DNA from 2 places in the Pseudoalteromonas sp. L1 genome. Region 2 is predicted to be linked to the other one. Evidence: predicted binding sites of a transcription regulator. Region 2 holds the regulator's gene; the other holds the start of a gene.
The links. The regulator sigma-54, encoded in region 2, starts transcription at its own class of promoters, with help from an activator protein. The targets are predictions, from matches to a motif close to GTTGGCACGNNNNTNGNNT.

Region 1 (3,659 bases), on a different contig from region 2:
ATCAGTACCACCTACTTCAGAATTAAATAGGAAGCGAGTTGTAATCACAGTGCTGATTTTTGCATCTGTTAGATCACTTTCAGCTGAATCACCTTTCTCTTTTTTGGCGTGCTTAGCTTTCATGTCTTTTACGACTGTAAGCTTGTTTTCAACATCAGTTACGCCATCTAAGCTTAATACCAGCTCTTCTGCTAACTCTTTATCAAGCTCACTATTCACTTTACCAGTTAGTACAACCTTGCCATTTTTTACATCTGTGTTGATGTCAAAGTTGTTTAGATTTGTGTTCATTAAAAGAACAGTTTCTGCCTTACCATCAATCCAAGCGTCTTTACTTTCATTTTCCCAGCTGCTTGCCTGAGCTGACATGCTAGTAGCACCAATAACTAACGCGGCAATCATAGACTTGTTGAATGTATTCATAATCTTTCTCCTTTTGATTAAAGACACATTACTTAATGCGACTTTGATGCCAACTATTTATCACCTTAATATCAATAGGTTACACTTCAATCTATTCAAGACACATATTCTCCTCGGTAACAATTTACAGGCTGCTCGGTAATAAGTTCACAATGTTGCAAAAATAACCAATTAATTGCAGATAACATTAATCTATGGTTAATTTAACGAAGTTGCTAATAAGCCAAAAAACACAACAACTTGATTTTTATATAAATAAAATTTGGCCTAAGCTTTGCTTTATATCGAATAACAGAAGAATCACTTTATAATCACAACAGGGAACTACCATGGCCGTTAAACTCGAAGATCGTCCAATCGATCAAGTAAGAGAAGAAGTCATTGACCAACTCATTTATAACTACAGTCATGCAGTTATTTCAGCTGAAGCATTTGAACGCCGACTAGATCAAGCAATGGCAGCCACGTGCAATGAAGTACTTGTTGAGCTTGTTGCTGACTTAGCGCTAAAAGCTGATACAGATTACAAATCGCATAAGCATGCGCAATTTAAACCTCACTACAGCCATAGCAGTGACAACGAAAACTTACAACTACGCAGTATTCTTGGTTCAAATGAGCGTAGCGGCCAGTGGCTTGTGCCAAAAGAAATTCACCTCACAAACTGCTTAGGCTCAATCGAACTCGACTTTAGCGAAGCGATTTTCCAGCATCAGCATGTCACTATTTACGTAAACTGTATTTTAGGTAACGACGAAATCTACGTGCCTGAACATGTCAATGTGGTATCTAAACTGTTTAGCGTTATTGGCAGCGTAGAAAACAAGTCAGTCGCTCTAAATAAAGGTCAGGGCCCAACCATTACCATTGAAGGTAACGTATGGCTAGGCTCAGTAGAGATCAAAGTAAAGCGTACCATGAAAGAAAAGTTCATCAGCTTTGCCAATAGCCTGAAAGCCAGTTGGAAAGAAATGAACAAGGTGCAGTAAAAGTTGCGAGATATTGTAGGCGCGATTTTACATCGCGCAATAGGAACAAATGACGCAGGGTAAACCTGCACCTACAACCACCACACGAAATAAATTTCACGCTTTTATCAAACCGAAACCACCTTTGTAGGCGCGATTTTACATCGCGCAATAGGTAACAAATGACGCGTGGTAAACCTGCTGCTACAACTACCGCGCGAAATGAATTTCACGGCGAGATCAAAGATCATTATTCCTTTCACTTGGAATATCACTGAAATATTCTACAAACTCCACTTCAAAACCTGCGGGGTCGATAAAATAAACATTTTTACGGTATGGATTTTCTGGGCCGTGTTTATCAATTTCATAACCGGCTGAAACAAGACGTTCAATGACGGCATTAATGTCGTTTGTTACATAAGCAAAATGGGCAAGGCCAACTTGATGACCCGCTAAATCACGATTTTCATCTTCACCGTTATCACTTAATGCAAGGTATTGGTAATCATCACCAAAGTGCAGCCATTTGCGTGGTTTTCCAGACCATGTGCTGTCACCTTGACTACGCACACGCCAGTGCGGGAATGCGACTTTATAAAAGTGCAGCATGGCATCAACATTACTAACAACAAGGTTTACGTGTTCTAAATACATGGTAGTTTTCCTTTTTATTTTTAAACTGCCATCAAGATAAAACCTCAAGTTAAGTTTAGGTAAAGCGTTTTTTCAAATAAAAAAGCCCCACTAAAGTGAGGCTCTTAAAAAATGATTAGTTATTGATGAATTAACTACCCGCAACCTGCATTTGTTCAATTAATACAGAGCCTGTTTGAATACCGCCACGACGCTCAATGTCACCACCTAAGCCAACGACCGCTTTAAACATATCTTTTAAGTTACCAGCAATTGTGATTTCACTTACAGGATATTGGATTTCACCATTCTCAACCCAGAAACCCGCTGCGCCACGTGAGTAATCACCAGTCACCGTGTTCACACCTTGACCCATAAGTTCAGTTACCAATAAGCCTGTGCCCATGGTTTTTAATAGCGCTTTCAAATCGGCATGGGTTTGTTCAACTAGCCAGTTATGAATACCACCAGCATGACCCGTTGGTGCCATCGATAGTTTACGCGCTGCATAGCTTGCTAACAGGTAAGTTTGCAGCTCACCGCCTTGAATAATTTCACGATCGACGGTTTTTAAACCTTCAACATCAAACGGCGAAGATGCTAAACCTTTTAATAAATGCGGGCGCTCAGAGATATTCACACAATTGCTAAATACTTTAGTTCCTAAACTATCAAGCAAGAAACTCGATTTACGATAAAGCGCACCACCGCCAATCGCCGACACTAAATGGCCGAATAATGAATTGGCAATATCCGCTCTAAAAATAACAGGCACTTTCATGGTACCGAGCTTTTGGCTATTAAGTTTAGCCAAGGTTTCTGTTGCTGCTTCTAGACCCACTTTTGCAGCGTCATTTAAATCATCTTTATGGCGCGCTACGGTATAGGCAGAATCGCGCTGCATTTGCTCGCCTTCTTTACCAATCACCATAGTGCTAATGCTATGACGCGTACGCGGGTAACCTGCAATCATGCCATGGCTGTTACCATAAACACGTAAACCTTGGTGAGAAGAAAAACTTGCACCGTCTGAATTTACAATACGCTCATCGGCGTTTAGTGCCGCCTGTTCTGCTTGATGACAAAGTTCAATACCTTGCTCTGGGCTTACCTCCCACGGGTGGTATAAATCTAAATCGAGCGGCGCAAACTCAAGTAGCTCTTTATCAGCGATTCCATTGTATGGATCGTCAGAAGTAAATTTTGCGATATCAATGGCTTTTTCGACCACTGTACGTAATGTTTTAGGGTTTAAGTCGGCCGTTGAAGCAGAGCCTTTGTTATTACCCACATAAACACTGATACCTAAGCCACCGTCTTGGTTAAACTCTATTGTTTCAACTTCGCCCATGCGTGTACTGACAGACAAACCTGACGTGCTCGACATCGCCGCTTCTGCTGCTGTTGCACCGAGCTTTTTTGCATGTTCGAGTACTTCGCTGACCGCGTCTTTAACTTCAGAAATGTGTTGATAAATAGGATCTTTCATCTTGTGTGTCCTAGGTTCTGCTATTTTTTATAGTGTAACGAATGCTAACACACTGCGAGACGTGCATCAGCTAATATTAATCATTAACTAAATGACGTATAATAGCGAATAGTTAAGTTTACTGAATGAGCATCCTTATGGCG
Region 2 (3,659 bases):
GAGGCTACCTTGTACGAAAACGATCAACTCATTTTTGAAGGTGACGTTGTTGCAAAAAACCTAACTCATAATGGCATGATTGAAGATATCAACGCAGAAAATATCAATGTCGATATTGAAAAAATGACCATGTACTCAAAACAACCTGTTACATTAACAGGCCCAAACTTAAAGATTACCGGTAAAGGTTTAAAAGCCGATTTAAAAGCCGAAATCGTCGAGTTAACTAACCATACACGAACCATATACTATGACCAATAAACTTAAAAAATTACTTCTAATCCCAAGCTTATTGATTGCGTTTTCAAGCGCTGCTGCAGACCAAGCGGGTACTCCTATCAGCATTAGCTCAGATCGCCAAGTAGGTCAGTTAAAAAATGGTGTAGGGATTTTTGAAGAAAATGTAGAAATAACCCATGGTAATCGTCGTATTACCGCAGATCGCCTAGAAGCACATGCAGGTGAAGTTGATGGTACTGTTTCACTTATCATTGCCACAGGTAAGCCAGCCTACTTTGAAGAAAAACAAGAAGATGGCACGGTTATGAGCGCCAGCGCAGACGAAGTTCGTTACGATGTAGCAAAGCGTTTACTCACATTAGTTGGCGATGCGCAAGTGACACAAGCAGGGCAAAAAGTCAGCGCAAAAAGTATAACTTATGACATGGAACAACAGCTAATTAGTGCTGAAAAAGACGAAAACTCAACGGATCGTGTGCATACAATCTTAGTGCCTGTTGATAATAAAAAAGATGATAAAGGCCAGCCATGAGTACATTAAAAGCAGAGCTGCTAGCAAAGAGCTATAAAGGCCGCCAAGTTGTCAAAAATGTGGGACTAGAAGTCGAAGCAGGCAGTATTGTCGGCTTACTAGGTCCTAATGGTGCAGGTAAAACCACCACCTTTTATATGATTGTTGGGCTAGTGCCAAGCGACAAAGGTAAAATTAGCATTGATGACAACGACATCACTTTATTACCCATGCATAATCGTGCTCGATTAGGTATTGGCTATTTACCTCAAGAATCATCCATTTTTAGAAAGTTGACAGTCTACCAAAACCTGATGGCGATTCTTGAAACACGCAAAGATCTTAAAAAACAGCAACGAGAAGAAACACTCAATAACCTGCTTGATGAATTTAGTATTCAGCACATCCGAGATAGCCAAGGTATGGCGCTATCAGGAGGCGAGCGTCGCCGTGTTGAAATCGCGCGAGCATTAGCCGCAGATCCAAAATTTATTCTGCTAGATGAGCCTTTTGCTGGTGTTGATCCAATTTCAGTGTTAGATATAAAGAAAATTATAGAGCATTTGAAAAACCGTGGTATCGGTGTACTAATAACTGACCATAATGTTCGAGAAACCCTTGATGTTTGTGAAAAAGCCTACATTGTTTCTCATGGGGAGCTAATTGCATCAGGCACGCCTGAGCACGTATTAGCAGACCAAACGGTACGCGATGTCTATCTAGGCGAGCAATTCAGGTTGTAACCAATACACCACCGACTAGAGCATCTGCTAGACTTACAATAATGACAACATATTGATATTGACTCAAAGTAGTATCAATAAATGATTTAAAAGGATTGTTAGGGATACATGAGGCAATCATTACAGCTGCGCATGGGCCAGCAACTTACAATGACTCCACAACTGCAACAAGCCATTCGCTTATTGCAGCTTAGTACATTGGATCTCCAGCAAGAAATACAAGAAGCGCTTGATAGTAATCCTCTGCTTGAAGTGGAAGAAGCGGATTATAATGAAGAAGCGATCGGTAAAAACGAACAAAAATCTGACTCTGATGATTCACAAGTCGCAGCTACAGCAGAAGAAGCACCAAGTGAATACGAGCAAGAAAGCAGTGATGCACTCAATAAAGATACCGTCAGTGACGACCTAGCAATGGATGTCACGTGGGATGAGTACATGAGTGCAGCCCCTTCAACCTCGTCAGGGCCAATGCCAGAAGATGAGTCTATTTACCAAGGTGCGTCAACCGAAACTCTCCATGAATACCTGATGTGGCAACTACAGTTGACTCCATTTAGTCCGACCGACGAAGCAATTGCTGTTGCTATAGTCGAAGCTATCGATGACTCAGGTATTTTAACTGTGAGTTGTGAGGATATTGTTGAAAGCTTTAATCAAAATGATGATGAAGAAGAAATAGAACTTGATGAAGTCGAAGCGGTCTTAAAAAGAATACAGTTATTTGATCCTGTCGGCATTGGTGCTCGCAGCTTACAAGAGTGCCTATGTATACAACTTCGTCAATTCGATGCAGATACACCTTATTTGGCTGAAACTAAAATGGTTTTATCTGAGCACATCGAATTATTAGCAAGTCGCGACTATCGTACTTTGATGAAAAAGACTAAGCTTAAAGAAAACGAGCTTAAAGAAGTGATGACGCTTATCCATAGCTTGAACCCTAAGCCTGCAGATAGCATCGTACGTGAAGAGTCTGAATACGTCATACCTGATGTATCGGTAAAAAAAGTAAAAGGTCGTTGGGTGGTTGAGCTAAACCCTGACTGTATGCCAAAGATCAGAGTAAACAGCCAGTATGCGGCTATGTCACGCTCTGTAAAATCAAGCAGTGACAGCCAGTTTATTCGCTCTCATCTGCAAGAAGCTAAGTGGTTTATTAAAAGCTTAGAGAGCCGGAATGATACTTTATTAAAAGTAACGAACTGTATTGTTCAACAACAACAAGCTTTCTTTGAACACGGCCCAGAAGCGATGAAGCCGATGGTGCTAAATGATGTCGCTGAAATGGTCGAAATGCATGAATCGACGATTTCACGGGTAACAACGCAAAAATATATGCATACCCCAAGGGGTATTTTTGAGTTGAAATATTTCTTCTCAAGCCACGTCAGCACAGAAAATGGTGGCGAGTGTTCATCAACGGCAATACGCGCTTTAATCAAAAAGCTTATTGCCGCAGAAAACTCAGCGAAGCCATTGAGTGACAGTAAGATTGCAGATATATTGGCTGAGCAAGGAATTAAAGTAGCTAGACGTACAATTGCAAAATACCGAGAGTCTCTAGCAATACCGCCGTCTAATCAGCGTAAAAGCTTGATTTAGACGTTTTACATAGAAGGAAAATGCTTATGCAACTAAACCTAACTGGTCGTCATGTAGAAATCACAGATTCATTAAAAGACTATGTAAACACCAAGTTTGCGAAACTAGAAAGGCATTTTGATCATATTAATAATGTTCATGTCATTCTAGATGTAGAAAAATTAAGTCAAAAAGCAGAAGCAACTTTACATGTAAACGGAGGCGAACTGTTTGCCTCTACAGAGCATCAAGATATGTACGCGGCCATCGACTCGCTAATTGATAAGCTTGATCGCCAAGTTATTAAACACAAAGAGAAATTAGCTCGACACTAAATTATGAAACTTAGTTCACTTACTAGCCAGGACTGCAGCAAAGCTGCGGTCCTTTTTAATAGCAAAAAAAGAATTCTCGAATTTATCAGCGAACTCGCTCATGAGCAGCTTCCTCATCTATCGCAGCAAGATATTCTTAATGCTTTACTCAATCGAGAAAAGTTGGGGAGTACAGGAATTGGTAGAGGCATTGCTATTCCGCATGGCCGTATGTCGGGTGCTGATAAACCACATGCGTTTATTATA

Region 1: the regulator sigma-54 is predicted to act here: its motif matches at 685-703, upstream of L3V38_RS13900 (LiaF domain-containing protein).

The regions. Positions count from the first base shown of each region.
Region 1 is NZ_JAKKCT010000004.1:210,250-213,908, forward strand. It holds gene L3V38_RS13895 (BON domain-containing protein) at 1-423, opposite strand, end outside; gene L3V38_RS13900 (LiaF domain-containing protein) at 753-1,412, shown strand; gene L3V38_RS13905 (VOC family protein) at 1,632-2,048, opposite strand; gene pmbA (metalloprotease PmbA) at 2,179-3,516, opposite strand; gene yjgA (ribosome biogenesis factor YjgA) at 3,654-3,659, shown strand, end outside.
Region 2 is NZ_JAKKCT010000005.1:283,512-287,170, forward strand. It holds gene lptC (LPS export ABC transporter periplasmic protein LptC) at 1-261, shown strand, start outside; gene lptA (lipopolysaccharide transport periplasmic protein LptA) at 251-772, shown strand; gene lptB (LPS export ABC transporter ATP-binding protein) at 769-1,494, shown strand; gene L3V38_RS16420 (RNA polymerase factor sigma-54) at 1,603-3,099, shown strand; gene hpf (ribosome hibernation promoting factor) at 3,126-3,413, shown strand; gene ptsN (PTS IIA-like nitrogen regulatory protein PtsN) at 3,417-3,659, shown strand, end outside.